2 regions of the Blautia sp. HCP3S3_H10_2 genome follow, and region 1 is predicted to be linked to the other one. Evidence: riboswitches for the same ligand, from Rfam matches in the RefSeq annotation. Region 1 holds a riboswitch; the other holds the start of a gene.
What was found. A riboswitch is a leader RNA that binds a small molecule or an ion and turns the genes downstream of it on or off. The one in region 1 is predicted to bind cobalamin.
Positions count from the first base shown of each region.

Region 1 (7,926 bases):
CACAGATATAGGAGAAGTCACTCCTGGAACCACCTCATAGGGAACCCCTTCTTTAGTGAGAAGCTCCAGTTCTTCACCGCCTCTTCCGAACAGGAAAGGATCGCCGCCTTTTAAGCGTACTACCCGGTTGCCTTTTTTTGCCTCATCTGCCAGTACCTGATTGATCATCTCCTGGGACATGGTGTGGTGTCCGGCACGTTTTCCAACATTGATCAGTTTCGCAGAAGCCGGGATCCGGGTCAGGATTCCCTGGCCTACCAGGCTGTCATAAACAACCACATCTGCCTGGTCTAAGACCTGGGCACCCTTCATGGTAAAAAGTCCTACATCTCCAGGGCCGGCTCCCACCAGCCAGACTTTTCCCATTTCTTTTTTGTTATCCTCCTGTAAGCTGGACTCTTTGTATTCTACTTTACAGCGCTGCTGCAGCTCCTTTGCCAGAGAAATTCCCAATTCTGCTGCCTGGGAAGGACTTCCTGCTTTGCAGCCTTTCAGATAATGCCCCGTCTCTTCTTCATAATAAAGGCCGGTAAGTTTCAACTGACCGTCTTTTATTTCTCCATAGGCCGCTACCGGAGAAGTGCAGCCTCCATTCAGGTAGCTTACAAAAGCTCTCTCTGCTGTGGCAGCCTGATGCGCCTCAGGATCATCATATCCATTCAGATAATCATAATCCTGCCCTTTGATTCCCTGAACCGCCAGAATCCCCTGGCCTGCTGCCGGAATCATTTCCTCTGTATCAAAATACCTGCTGATCCTCTTTTCAAGTCCCAGACGCTTCAGACCTGCGGCAGCAAGAACCAGTGCGGAATATTCTCCGTTGTCCAGCTTTTCCAGCCTTGTCTGAAGATTTCCACGGATGCTTTTCACCTTCATATCCGGAAAAATCTCTTTTAACTGCAGCTTTCTGCGAAGGCTGGAGCAACCAATAGGCTTAGATGTGTCCAAGGTATCACAGCCTCTTGGAAGAACCAGCACATCCCTTACATCTTCTCTTTTGGAAAAAGCAAGTATCGGCAGCGTCTCTGGAATTTCCATTGGCATATCCTTCAGGCTATGGACGGACAGCTGACTTCTGCCTTCCAGAAGAGCACGGTCCAGTTCCTTTACAAACAGGCCCTTTCCACCGATTTTATCCAGAGTCCGGTCCAGAATTTTATCCCCTGTGGTCTTCATGGTGAGAATTTCCACATCCATTTCCGGATGGTTACAGACAATAAAATTCTTCACCATCTGGCTTTGCAGGACAGCAAGCTTGCTTTCCCGGCTTCCGATCACAACTTTCTTATTCATAACTATCCTCATCTTTTTCCAGTTCTTCCAGAAGTGCCTGCATTTTTTCTCTTACCGCCTTCGCCTTCTTATGGTTGACCCCGCTGGCCGTAATTCCCACCACAATGTCATCTTTCAGGCAGATTCCAGGGAAATAAAAGTCACATAAACTCTTATCACTTGCAACATTTACATAAATCCCCTCTTCTTTGCAGATCCGGTAGATTTCTTCATTTAACTCTCTATTATTGGTAACAGCAAGCACCATATATGCCATGGAAAAATCTGATTTTTTCACAGGGCGGGGCTGGATCTGAATTTTACCCAGCTTGCCCAGTTCCCACAGATCTGCTGTCATTTTCGGTGCAATTACTGTAATATTCCTGGTAAATAATAATAATGCCTTTACTCTTCTTGTGGCAATGGATCCCCCACCCACTACCACAATATTTTTATCAGATAAGTCCACATACAGTGGAAAATAACGTTTATTTTTCATATGTTTTCTCCAGTCCTGCTACACATTCCACAAATGCCTGCTCATTCATGCTGTCCCTTAATCCAAACAGCATTTTGTTTACAACCTTCTCCATTGCAAGATCCACTGCACTTATCAGCTGCTCTTTTTCCTGTTCTTCCATATGAGCATTTTTCAGTGGTTTCCTGATTCTTAAATTAAAATCATTTACCGCTTTTTCTTTGATTTCCTGTATACGCGGAATCAGATCCTTGCCTTCCAGCCATTTAAAAAATTCTTCCATCTGCTCCCGGACGATTTTTCCTGCTGCTTCCAGATTTTCCTGAAGTTCGGCAGGCTTTTCCTCTGTTTTGAAGCTATCCATATCAAACAGAGTAACACCTTCGAATCTTCCTACCTCCGGCTCAATGTCCCTTGGTACAGCCAGGTCAATAAGAACAATGCTTTTTTCCAGTTCCAGATCTTCAAAAAGTTCTTCACGTAATGTGAAATTGGGACTTGCGGTAGCACTTACCACCAGATCGCATTTGGGCAAATACTCCATTCTCTCCCCATAATTGATTCTTTTACATCCAAATGGAATACTTACCATACCGCTCCGGTACTGGCGCACCGTTACCGTCACATCCGCACCGGCTTCCATCAACGTCTGCGCTGCCACTTTTCCCATCTCACCGTTTCCAATCACCATACAGACTTTACCATTCACAGAATATCCCTGTTTCTCCAGCATTTGTATGGCCTGATGGATCACAGAAGGATTCCCGTGGGAAAATGGGACTTCTGTTTTTATTTTTTTGCCTGCCGTCACAGCCATCCGAAAAAGCACTTCAAGGGCTCCATCTGTGGTGAAATGCTCTCTGGCAATGCCAAGGGCATCTTTTACCTGGGTCAGGATCTGGTCTTCGCCCAGAATCTGGGATTTCAGTCCCGAGGCAAGATAAAATAAATGCTCTGCGGCATCATGCCCTTCCCGTTTTATAAAATATTTCTCATATTCCCTGTTATGTATCTTTTTTATATTACAAAGCTCTTCATACAAAGAAATCTCTGCTTCTTCCTCCACACTTGCCCAGACCTCCAGGCGGTTGCATGTGGAAAGGATAATGCAGCCGTTTATTCCAGGCTGTTCTTTTATTTTCTCCATTGCCTCCCCTGCATTCTTTTTGGTAAATGCAAATAAGGCCCTTATATCTATGGGAGCCATACTATGGTCGATTCCAATCATGGAAATACTCATCTTATGTAAATCTCCTTAATACTTTCTTACTACAGCGTTTTATATTTCTATCATTTTTCCGCCAACGCTAATTTTACTAACTCATCTGGATATTGTCAATAAAACCACAAAACAAAAACTTCCAGGCAGATTTTAATGTCACGAAGTAAACAACAGCTTTTGCTTTCCCGTTTATCTGTCCGGAAGTTTTTCTTCTTTTCGTATCTTTTCGTATCTTTTCGTATCTTTTTATTCCCTATGTGTACCTCTTACTACCTGAATGCCCCTGTCTTCTATCATTTTACAGATTTTAGTCATCCTGGGGCACTCTTTTTTTTCATCTGTCAGACGGCACACTCCGACATGCATAATGTCAATATTCTCACTGACCAGCCTGTCCATTTTTTCTAAAATCCCCTTATCCTCATCTGGTTCTGTGGGATTCATGCTTTTGCATCCATTGCATGTCATCATAGCTGCCAAGGCGGTATCCTTGGAATAATCCTTAAAAAAGGCATCCCGGTTCATAAATTCTTTCAGGCACCCCACCCTGGCACAGACATCATTGGAATGAAGGCAGGTCAGAATTCCAATCTTTGTCATTGTCTTTTCATCCTTTCCGGCTTAAAGCATCCTCTCAAAACAATCTTCTTTAGGTGCTTCTCGGACCGGTTATTTATAAAAATAAAATATGCATCTTTCCCTGGCTGTCATAAACAACTTCGGATTCCACTTTATAAATCCTCCGGATCAGTTCCGGGGTCAATACTTCTTTAGGTGTACCCTGTCCCTCCAGCACACCATCTTTCATAACATAAATTCTATCACAATAAGCAGCTGCAATATTCAGATCATGAATTGCAGAGATCACAGTAACATCCAGATTCTTCACCAGTTTCATTAACATGATCTGATGGGTGATGTCAAGATGATTGGTCGGTTCATCCAGGATCAGCGCAGGTGTCTGCTGGGCAAGAGCTCTCGCCAGGATAACACGCTGCTGCTCTCCACCTGACAAAGTAGAAAAGCTGCGGTCTGCGAACTTCTCCATCTGCACTGTTTTCAGTGCTTCCTCAACGATCCTGTAGTCATTTGCATTATCTCTTTCCAGCGTTTTTTTATGAGGGGCACGCCCCATCAGAACCACTTCTCTTACACTGAAATCAAAATTATAGTAATTATGCTGGGCCACTACTGCCATTTTTTTCGCAGAGCTTTTGGCATTCATAGAGTAAAGCTCCTCACCATCCAGATACACTGCCCCGGAATTTGCCTTTAACACCCGGTAAATACATTTCAGCAAAGTGGATTTTCCGCTTCCGTTGGGTCCAATGATTCCTACCAGCTCTTTATCCCTGGTTTCAATTGAGATTCCTTTTAGGATTTCCTTTGCCTGAAAACTGACGCGGATATCTTCTGTGGTTATTTTCATCCCTTTTTCCCTCCGAATCCATAAGATCTGCGGACCAGCAAATAGATAAAGCAAGGAGCACCTATGATGGATACCAGTACTCCGATGGGCATTTCTGAATTTTTCAGGATGACACGGCATGCTACATCACACCAGATCAGAAAGGAACCTCCAAGAAGTGCGCTAAGTGGAATCAGATGGCTGTGATCCGTTCCAAAAAGGATTCTCACCACATGTGGAATCACCAGTCCCACAAAACCGATCACACCGGCACAGTATACAGCAAATCCTACCATCACAGAAGACAGGACCAGATATGCAGTCCGAAATCTGTGCAGATCAGTTCCCAAGGTAATGGAGACTTCATCTCCAAGCAGCATCAGGTTCAGGTTTCTGTATTGCGTCCAGAAAAGCACTACACATATTAAGGTAACAGGAAGCATAACAGTTACTCTTGACCAGTTTGCACCTGCAAGGCTTCCCATTGTCCACTTCATAACTTCTGTAGCACCATTTTTATCATTTGTTATGTAGAGTACAAAGTTGGAAAAAGCAGAACATACCGCACTGATAGCCATTCCGGCAAGGATCAGCTTGGCAGATGTAGCTTTTCCACCCATATTGGCAATTGCTATAACAGCAAAGGAGGTGAGCATAGCTCCTATAAACGCACAGATTCCTACGGAATTTCCCCCAAGGAAACTACCAATTCCCAGCATGATCGCCAGAGTGGCTCCCAAAGAAGCACCGGAAGAAATACCAAGCACATAAGGATCTGCCAACGGATTCTGCACAATTGCCTGCATGACCACACCGCACACGGAAAGTGCCATTCCTACTGCAAGTGCCAGGAGAACTCTCGGAAGACGAATCAGCCATACAACATCATGAATGGCCCCCTCAGAATAGGAGGCCATACTTTTGATGTGGAATATTTTGTACAGGATCACACTGTATACATCCTTCAATGAAAGATCTGCATTTCCAAATGTAACAGCTGCCAGTATGGAAAAAATCAGAAATGCTATAAGTCCAATAAGGGCTGTGGCATATATCGAAGAACGAAAAATTTTATCTTTTTTCACTGTTTTTTCCTCAATCAATATCCGTTACCAGACAAAGTTTAGTCAATTGTAACGTCAGGATATAATCCCTTTGCAAATGTCTCTACTCCGTCCTGGGTACGTGTTGCACTTGCATACATTTCGCTGAGCATGATCGGGTATACACGGCCGTTCTTTACAGCGTCAAGGCTCTGAAGTGCCTCGTCATCCTGGATAACTGCCATCTGGCTTTCCAGAACGCTCTGTGGGTCATCACCAGCGTATGGCATGTATACAACAAAGATTACATCCGGGTTTGCAGCAATGATATCCTCTTTTCCAACAGCAGAGGCATCCGGATTTGCAAGAGTGGCGCCTAACTTGGTTACCATATCTCCGCCAAGGCTGATTGCGCCATAGTTTGTGATATCCTCACCCAGTGGCTCCAGAACCATTACGGTAGGCTTCTCTTCTACGTCTTTTGTAGCCTCAAGTGTATTGTCGATAACTGCTTTAATGTCATCTATGATTGCTTCCGCTTTATCCTGCACGTCGAAGATTTTACCAAGGTTCAGGATATCTGTATATTCGTTTTCCAGGGTTCTCTCACCGCCTGGACGGGTATTGGAGTTATAGTAGGTGTTGCAGCCTTTGTCGATCCAGTTGGTTACATTTCCAAGGTTCTTATCAGAAAACAGAGAACTCCAGGAAAGGATCATATCTGGCTCCAGCATAGTAACAGTTTCAAGAGATGGGGTAAATTCATCAAGATAATTTGTTTTAGAAAATGCTTCTTTGAGAGCATCCGGAACTTCATTATCAAGACCAGCTGTTGCTACAAGACGGTCCTCAAGACCAAGTGCAAGCATTGTCTCGATGCTACCCTGGTATACAGCGATAACCTTTTCCGGTGCTTTTTCATAGGTGGTTTCGATTTCGTTTCCATCGTAATCATAGGTTGTGATGGTCAAAGGATACTCTGTTCTGGTCTCTCCTTCAGAAGCTGCATCTGCGTTCTCCTCAGAAGCATCTGTGGTTTCCTCTGCAGGCTGATTGTCCTCCTTGATGGTCTCGGAGTCAGCACGCTCTGCTGCATAAACTGCAGGTGATACGGACATAGTCATAGCAGCTGCCATCATCATAGCCATGATTCTTGTGGTTAAAACTTTGTTTTTCATTTCTTTTCCTCTCTTTTCGTTTGTTTTCTGTAACCGAAAAGATGGGGCTTCAAAAAGCGTCACTGCTGGCAGTGACTTAAAAGGCACTTTTTACGGAAGCTCCTTCTCTTACCCTTGTCAAGCAGGTTTCCTGGCTCACAGGTCCCAGAGCCTTTTTCAAATAAACTCTAGCAGCATGGCTTTCCTTCTCACGCATATGCGCAATGGTTTCTTTAAGCCTGCCTTCCTGTATACAGTGGCCGCAACCGTTCAGGTCTTACACCTGATTCCCTCTCACAGCAGAATTGCTGTTCACTTAACTGGTATTCAATTACTTCAACAGTCTAGCATATCTCTTCTTTAAAAACAACAAAATAATTCGCTGATTAAATAAATTGTCAACTATTTATCAATTCTCATTTATTTCCGTGAGCAACGAACCAATCGTGTTTCTTATCATTTTGCTTTTTTTACATGCTCTACAAACAAATTTCGAATACTCTTGTATTCGCCAAGACCTTTCAAAACAGTTTCTACCTGATAGCCTTTTGCCCCAATGATATTTTTCCAGGAATCTTCTTCCTCTCCTGCCATGTCGTTCTTGGCATGGTCACCGGCAACGATCATAAATGGCGCGATCATTACTTTCTTTGGAGCAGATTTTTCCAACTTTTTCAAAACCTGTTCCATTCCCGGGTAAGCCTCCACGGTACCAACGATCACATTTTCATAACCCATGTCCTTGAATCTGTAATCTAAGGCTGCATAAACGGTATTTGCATAATGTTCCGTTCCATGCCCCATAAGTACCAGTGCTGTTTCCTCATCCTTTACCAGAAGTGCGTCTGTGATTGCTTTTACCACATATTCATTGTCCTCTTCTGTGGTAAGCAGCGGATCTCCGAATTTCACAGACTGGAAACGATCGGCATATGCCAGAACATCCGCTTTCATCAGATCATTCTCTACGCCATTCATGACATGGGTGGGCTGAACGATCACATCTGTGATTCCATCCTGTGCCATGTGATCCATAGCTTCTTTCACATTGTCATAATGAATGTGATCCCTTTTCTCAATTTTGGCCAGGATCATCTTGCTGGTCCAGGCACGGTAAATCCTGTGATCAGGAAAAGCGGCTCCAATCGCCTCCTCAATAGCGTCAATGGTCACTTTCCTGGTGTCCTCATGGCTGGTTCCAAAACTTACCACAAGGATTGCTTTTTTTGCGAGACTGTTCATTTTTTACCTCCATTTTTCTAACTCTAACCATTCTTACAGTTTAGGCTGCAAAAGCTTTTTATCGGGTAAATATAGCTGATTTTGCAATTACTCTGATGATACTC
Region 1 covers NZ_JBQKCL010000002.1:285,523-293,448, forward strand. The annotation lists gene cobA (uroporphyrinogen-III C-methyltransferase) at 1-366, opposite strand, end outside; partial or broken gene hemC (hydroxymethylbilane synthase) at 430-1,305, opposite strand; gene ACTQWB_RS03200 (precorrin-2 dehydrogenase/sirohydrochlorin ferrochelatase family protein) at 1,286-1,771, opposite strand; gene hemA (glutamyl-tRNA reductase) at 1,761-2,990, opposite strand; gene ACTQWB_RS03210 (CGGC domain-containing protein) at 3,219-3,572, opposite strand; gene ACTQWB_RS03215 (ABC transporter ATP-binding protein) at 3,646-4,401, opposite strand; gene ACTQWB_RS03220 (FecCD family ABC transporter permease) at 4,398-5,465, opposite strand; gene ACTQWB_RS03225 (ABC transporter substrate-binding protein) at 5,504-6,601, opposite strand; cobalamin riboswitch at 6,705-6,915, opposite strand; gene ACTQWB_RS03230 (sirohydrochlorin cobaltochelatase) at 7,037-7,822, opposite strand.

Region 2 (7,926 bases), on a different contig from region 1:
AGCAGAACGCCGGATATGAAGTATCTTATGCGGATGCTCAGCCAGGTGATCTGATTTGTTATGGTGGACACGTTGCAATTTATATGGGAAATGGACAGATTGTACATGCATCTAATTCCAGAGACGGAATCAAGATCAGTGATAATGCTGCATACAGAACCATTACTTCTGTAAGACGTCTTGTGTAGTCTGAATAATTGAAAATATGGGCCCTTCCGGATTGATCCGGGAGGGCTTTTTGTAAAATACGATGTAAAGTTTCGGGACGTTAAAAAGGCTTTACACAGATTGTGATATACACCCTATGGAAATACCAAAGAAAAAGTCGTATAGTAATAAAAAGAAGATTTTCTAGGATGGTACAGGAAGGAGAAAACATGCTGAAAAAATATCTGATGAAAGAGGTTCCATACTTAAGAGTACTTGGCAGGACAAATGGAAGTCTGGAACCGGTCACTTTATTCTGGAATGCATCTGGAATTGAAATGAATGTGAGGGCAACAGAAATATGGGTCAAAGTATATTCTGATTACGAAATATTTGAGCCCTGGGTGGACATTATCGTGGATGGCGCCATAAGTCAGCGCCTTATGCTAAATAAAGGGGAGCAGCGGATCTGCCTTTTCCGCAATATGGAAGGTGATAAGGTTAGAAATGTAAAACTGCTTCGTGATACACCGGCATTTCCCACAGATGAAAAAACATTGCTTCAGGTATTAGAAATAGAAACGGATGGTGATTTTTATCCCCTTGAAGAACCAAGGTTAAAGATAGAAGTGATCGGAGACAGTATTACTTCTGGGGAAGGCGGCAGTGGTGCCGGGTCTGAGATGACCTGGAATTCATTTTGCTTTAATGCTGTGGATAATTATGCTTATATGGTGGCAAAAGAACTTGGCGCTGTGTATAACTGCATAAGCCAGAGCGGCTGGGGTATTTTCTGTTCCTGGGAAGGCAATGAACAGCAGGCGATTCCCTTATATTATGATCAAGTGTGCGGCCTTCTAAACGGAACACAAAATGAGCATCTGGGAGCCTTTGAAAAATGGGATTTTCAGAAATTCCAGCCAGATGTAATTATTGTAAATCTGGGAACCAATGATGGTATGGGCGCGAAGAATCTGGAAAAAGTGGAACGTGCAGCAGAGGAGTTTTTGAAAAAAATAAGAGCCTGTAACCCCAAAAGCTATATTATATGGTGCTACGGAATGCTTGGAGATGTAATCTTGCCTGTATTGGAAGAAGCAGTCCGGAACTATAAAGAAAAATCAAAGGATGAGAAAGTGGAATTTGTAAAACTTCCGGATACTTTTGCTGGTGAATTCGGATCGAGACAGCATCCGGGACATAAATCACATGAAAAGACCGCAAATGTGCTGATCTCTAAAATAAGAGAAATTACAGAAATACAAAAGTGAATTTCAATTTGTAAGACTAAATTTTGCTTAGAGGGTGGAATTTAAATTTGTGATTGAATCGTGATAAAAAAATAACAAAAATTTCCTGTGAAGGGTTGACAGAAGCAGTGACCGGTGGTACTATGATGTCAGTATAATTCCATATTGAACATATTAAGTGCTGACAGCTATGAGCTGGCAGAAAGAGGGAATCAGGTGAGAAACCTGAGTGATCCGGTCACTGTAACAGAGGAGCGAGTCTCAGAGTCCATTGTGCAGCTGCATGAGAAGGGGAGATGAAGCGATGATCCTGGAGCCAGGAAACCTGCTTGGTATGGCGAGGTTAAACTTCCGATGAAAGTGTAACAACCAGTTTTAGGGAATCCGCAGCCCTGAGATGTTGTCCGCTTTTATGAGTGGACATTTTTTATGGAATATCGCCTGTTCAGAAGAATTATACAGATTAAATGGCAGGCGATACTACTTCGGATGAAACCGTTCCCTCCGCGTATATATGAACGGATCATATTCTACCCCGGAGTAGCATCGCTCCCTCTTAGAAGTGATGATTTGAAATATTATGAGAATGTGAGACCGCGTAAGCGGTTATTTTTTTACCTTTTTATAAGCTTGGGTTCCGGCAAAATGTTGGAACCCGATAGAAGGAGAAGAAAATTATGGAAAAAAAATATTGGGAAGATAAAGAGTATTCTTATTTCAGTCATAAGAAATGTGAGTTTTTCCCCTGCCATAAAGGGGCGGATTCGGAAGATTTTAACTGCCTTTTCTGTTATTGCCCGCTTTATGCATTGGGAGATAAGTGCGGTGGAAATTTCCGCTACAATGAAAAAGGTTTTAAAGACTGCACCAATTGCCAGCTCCCTCACAAACGGAAAAATTATGGCTATGTGACCGGCAAATATCAGGAGCTGGCAGACCTTATGAAAAAAGTAAGAGAAGAGTAGTGCACCAGAGTGTGCATCTTGCAGAAAGCCTTTTTTAACACACTCTAGAGCCTGTTTGAAAAATCATTCCTGCAATCTGCACGCCCCACTTTGCGGTATATTTTGCCCTCTTTCAGTCAGCGTAGCCCGCTACGCTTCCCTCAATCAGACAAAATCTCCCACAAATTGTGACGCACATCTTGCAGAAAGCCTTTTTCAAACATACTCTAGCGTATGCTTAACATCATTTTCAATTTCGGAATCTGATTATTGAGAATCAGGCTTTCCGGAAACATTGCTTCGTGAACAAAATCAGCTGCATAAGTAAAATCACCGATGTGTCCCACGCCGTGACTGTCACTGGATAACACGATAGGAACCAGGTATTTGCGACAGTATTTCAGAATTTGTGCGCAGTTAGCACGGGTATCACCCCGGTATCCATATGGCGCAAGGGAGGCTTCGTTGATTTCCAGGATAACTCCATTGTCACTGGTAGCTTTTATGATTGTTTCATAATCTAAGTCATACTGGGTATTGTCAATGTGTCCAAGAATTTTTACTACAGGATTTTTCATTACATTAAGAAAAGCTGTGGTATTTCCCTCACAGGTCAGGGGACGGAAATTCTGATAATGCATGCTGGCAATGGCATAGTCTAATTTATCAAGCAGTTCCTGGTTTAGATCTACCGTTCCATTAATATCAAGAATGTTCAGTTCGATTCCATATAATAATTCCACTCCGAAGCGCTTCTTCGGGGAATAAGTCAGGCTGCGGAAATAAGATGAGGTACCGGCTGCAAGAGTTGCCGGCCCATGATCGGTGATTCCCAGCAGCTTCAGATTCTTCCGGGCAGCGGCTTTTGCCATGTCACTGATGGTACAGACTGTACCGTGACCGCTGGCAATGGAATGAGTGTGTATATCGGAAAGATACATAAAATCATCTCCTGTTATAGCAGGCAATGTACATGCCTGGAGTAGTAGCGTTTATCTCTGCATATGCGCAGAGATATTATTGATTTTAGTATGACAGAGCAGCAAATGACTGTCAACTGTAAATTTATAAAAACGAAAGAAAACAAATAAAAACAACATTAAAACACAGGAAAAACCACACAAAACGGGGGAATATATGTTGCATTTTGTTGACACTTTCGAAAGAGAACGTTATAATCGTATATATAGAAAAAGAAATTCTGAAAGCTTTTGACAGGAGGAAAAAATAGGATATACAGATAATATGTCTCCGGAAATGAAACAGCGTATCGTACAGGAACTTGTGCCTGGCAAGCAGATTTCCCTGGCGCATATCATTGCGAATCCGGATAAGATTCTTTATACCAAACTTGGGCTGGATCCATCCCTGGACTATTCAAGAGCAGCAATTGGCATTATGACGGTTAGTCCTGCAGAGACTGCTATCATTATGGCAGATATTGCGATGAAGTCTTCGGGGATCGAACTTGGATTTGTAGACCGTTTCAGCGGCAGCCTGATTATCACAGGTACGGTTTCTGAGGTGGAGGCTTCTACCAGCGCAATCCTGGACTATGTAGGAAATAAACTGGGCTTTACTTTATGCCCTATTACAAGGACCTGATAAAATATGAAGAAACTGGTTCTGATCGGCCGCAGTGAGGCTGGGAAGACAACCCTGACCCAGGCACTTCGCGGAGAAAAAATACATTATCATAAAACCCAATATGTGAATAATTTTGATGTGATCGTGGATACGCCAGGAGAGTATGCCCAGACCAAGGGGCTGGGGCACGCCCTGGCGTTGTATACATATGAATCCGATGTGGTAGGACTGCTGGTTTCTGCTATAGAGCCGTATTGCCTTTTTCCACCCTGTATTACCTGCATGGCGAATCGTGAGGTGATTGGAATTGTCACTAAGATTCATAATCCTGGCGCAAATGTGAAACTGGCTGCTTCCTGGCTGCAGCTTGCCGGGTGCAGGAAGATTTTTTATGTGGATTCTAAATTGCAGGAAGGAGTTCCGGAAATCCTGGAGTATCTCAGAGAAGAAGGGGATGTAATGCCCTGGGAAGAAGATGGAAAACCACGAAAAACAACATATTAACTCTCTGAAAATTCCACACAAAACAACACAAAACAACGGAAAAACCTTGACTTATGATGTGGAATGGTGTAAACTTACAACATAACCAAAAAAGTAACAGGCTAGCTATGTCCAGCCATGATAAGTTACCCGGTGCGGTACTATAAATTACATAATCCGCCGTACCTGAATGTGCTTAAGGAGGAAAAAAGCATGGTAAACGAATACGAAATCAAAAAACAGATTTGCGACATCGGAAGAAGAATCTATAACCGTAACATGGTTGCTGCAAATGATGGTAACATCTCTGTAAAGCTTAATGACAACGAGTTCCTTTGCACACCTACTGGTGTATCCAAAGGCTTCATGACTCCAGAGTTCATCTGTAAAGTAGATGCTAAGGGAAATGTTCTTCAGGCTAACCCGGGATTCAAACCATCATCTGAGATCAAGATGCATATGAGAGTATATGAGAAGAGACCTGATGTAGGATCTGTTGTACATGCTCATCCGATTTATGCAACTTCCTTCGCTATCGCAGGTATCCCGCTTACACAGCCGATCATGCCAGAGGCAGTTATCGCTCTTGGATGCGTTCCGATCGCTGAGTACGGTACACCTTCTACAATGGAGATTCCGGATAACCTTGAGAAATATCTTCCATATTTCGATGCTGTTCTTCTTGAGAACCACGGAGCTCTTACATGGAGCACAGATCTGAACGCTGCATACATGAAGATGGAATCTGTAGAGTTCTATGCACAGCTTCTGTATCAGAGCAAGCTTCTCGGCGGCCCGAAGGAATTCGATAAAGAGAACATTAAGAAACTTTATGAGATCCGTCGTAAATTCGGTATGCCTGGAAAACATCCTGCAAACCTCTGTCAGAACAAAGACGGCCTGAACTGCCACAACTGCGGCGGCGCATGCCACAACGAGGACTACAAACAGTTCCCAGGATATCAGTATGATTTCGTAGGTGGAAGTGATGCTCCTGCAGCTGACACTGCTAATGCAGACGCAGAGTTAGTAGCTAAGATCACCAAACAGGTTATGGCTCAGTTAGGACTGAAATAATATAGAATAAATACCTGTAGCTGTAATCAGGACAGCTGCAGGTGACCTTAAAGGAGGAACAATCTCATGCCAATCAGCGAGAGCATGGTACAGGATATTGTACAGGAAGTAATGGCAAAAATGCAGATTGCAGACGCTCCGGCCGGTAAACATGGAATTTTCAAAGATATGAACGAAGCTATCGAGGCTGCAAAGGCATCCCAGAAGATCGTTCGGAAAATGTCCTTGGACCAGAGAGAAAAAATTATTACCTGCATTCGTAGAAAGACTAAAGAAAATGCAGAAATCCTTGCACGTATGGGTGTTGATGAGACCGGAATGGGAAATGTAGGAGATAAGATCCTGAAACATCATCTGGTAGCAGATAAGACCCCAGGTACAGAAGATCTCAGCACTACCGCATGGTCTGGCGACAGAGGACTGACTCTGATCGAGATGGGACCGTTTGGTGTGATCGGAGCGATTACTCCGTGTACCAACCCAAGTGAGACCATTCTGTGTAATACAATCGGTATGCTGGCTGGTGGAAATACAGTTGTATTCAACCCGCATCCGGCAGCAATCAAGACCTCTATTTATGCGATCAACCTTCTGAACGAAGCTTCCCTGGAAGCTGGCGGTCCGGACAATATCGCAGTTACAGTAGAGAAACCTACATTAGAGACAAGCAATATCATGATGAAACATAAAGATATCCCGCTTATCGCAGCAACAGGCGGCCCTGGCGTTGTTACAGCAGTTCTTTCCTCTGGAAAACGTGGAATCGGTGCTGGCGCAGGTAATCCACCGGCAGTTGTAGATGAGACAGCTGATATTAGAAAAGCTGCACAGGATATTGTAAATGGATGTACATTCGATAACAACCTTCCTTGTATTGCAGAGAAGGAAATCGTTGCAGTTGCTTCTATCGCAGATGAGCTTATGCATTATCTGGTAAGTGAGAATGACTGCTATCTGGCTTCCAAAGAAGAACAGGACAAGCTTGTTGAGACTGTTCTTGCTGGCGGCAAGCTGAATCGTAAATGTGTTGGACGTGATGCAAGAACATTACTTTCCATGATCGGAGTTAATGCTCCTGCAAATATCCGCTGCATCGTATTCGAAGGCCCGAAGGAACATCCACTTATCGCTACAGAGCTTATGATGCCAATTCTTGGTATGGTAAGAGCGAAAGATTTTGATGATGCAGTAGAGCAGGCTGTATGGCTTGAACATGGCAACCGCCACTCTGCACACATTCATTCCAAGAACATTGACAATATCACCAAATATGCGAAAGCAATCGACACCGCAATCCTTGTTAAGAACGCACCATCTTATGCGGCTCTGGGATTTGGTGGAGAAGGCTACTGCACATTCACCATTGCCAGCCGTACTGGTGAGGGACTTACAAGCGCAAGCACATTCACAAAGAGAAGACGTTGCGTAATGGCAGACAGCCTTTGCATTCGCTGACAGGAGGAACATAAAAAATGGATATGAATAACGTAAATATCGAAGAAATCGTAAAACAGGTTCTTGCAGGAATGGCAGGAACTGCTCCGGCAGCAGCTGCACCAGCTGCAGCACCTTCTGCTGCACCGGCAGGCGCTATCCCGAAAACCGCACACGTTGCAGTTCTTACAGAGAAAGAACATTTTGATATCAAAGAGTACCCGATCCCAGAAATAGGTGACGACGACATCCTTGTTAAAGTTGAAGGCTGCGGCGTTTGCGGTACTGATGCACATGAGTTTAAGAGAGACCCATTTAATCTGATCCCGGTTGCACTTGGACACGAGGGAACTGGTGAGATCGTTGCTATGGGTAAGAACGTTAAGACAGATACAGCTGGAAAACCGGTTAAGATCGGTGATAAAGTTGTTACATGTATGATCTTCAAGGATGATCCTGAGATTACAATGTTCGACCTGAACAAGAAAAACGTTGGCGGAGCTGATGTATACGGACTTCTTCCAGATGATGATGTTCATCTGAACGGATGGTTCTCCGATTACATCTTCATCAGAGGTGGAGAGTTCGGAAGCACATTCTTCAATGTAAGTGATCTTGATCTGGATTCCCGTATTCTGATCGAGCCATGTGCAGTTCTTGTACATGCAGTTGAGAGAGCAAAAACAACTGGTATCCTTCGTTTCAACAGCAGAGTTGTTGTACAGGGATGCGGACCAATCGGTCTTATCTGCATCGCAGTTCTTCGTACCATGGGTATCGAGAACATCTGCGCAGTAGATGGAAATCAGCAGCGTCTTGATTTCGCTAAGAGAATGGGCGCTACCATGAGCGTAAACTTCATGGAGCACAAAGGAATCGAAGCACTTGCTGAGGCTGTTAAGGATCAGTTCGGCGGACATCTTGCAGACTTTGCATTCCAGTGCACAGGATCACCTGTTGCTCATGCAAACATCTACAAATTTATCCGCAACGGCGGCGGTCTT
Region 2 covers NZ_JBQKCL010000012.1:20,933-28,858, forward strand. The annotation lists gene ACTQWB_RS13230 (C40 family peptidase) at 1-188, shown strand, start outside; gene ACTQWB_RS13235 (GDSL-type esterase/lipase family protein) at 378-1,418, shown strand; cobalamin riboswitch at 1,557-1,744, shown strand; gene ACTQWB_RS13240 (cysteine-rich small domain-containing protein) at 2,075-2,362, shown strand; partial or broken gene ACTQWB_RS13245 (DUF6783 domain-containing protein) at 2,397-2,540, opposite strand; partial or broken gene ACTQWB_RS13250 (DUF6783 domain-containing protein) at 2,478-2,615, shown strand; gene ACTQWB_RS13255 (phosphatase) at 2,569-3,282, opposite strand; gene ACTQWB_RS13260 (BMC domain-containing protein) at 3,587-3,946, shown strand; gene ACTQWB_RS13265 (EutP/PduV family microcompartment system protein) at 3,953-4,432, shown strand; gene ACTQWB_RS13270 (class II aldolase/adducin family protein) at 4,625-5,488, shown strand; gene ACTQWB_RS13275 (aldehyde dehydrogenase family protein) at 5,555-6,943, shown strand; gene ACTQWB_RS13280 (zinc-binding dehydrogenase) at 6,961-7,926, shown strand, end outside.
Region 2: linked by a shared signal. The riboswitch ahead of ACTQWB_RS13240 (cysteine-rich small domain-containing protein) and the one ahead of ACTQWB_RS03225 (ABC transporter substrate-binding protein) in region 1 are both predicted to bind cobalamin.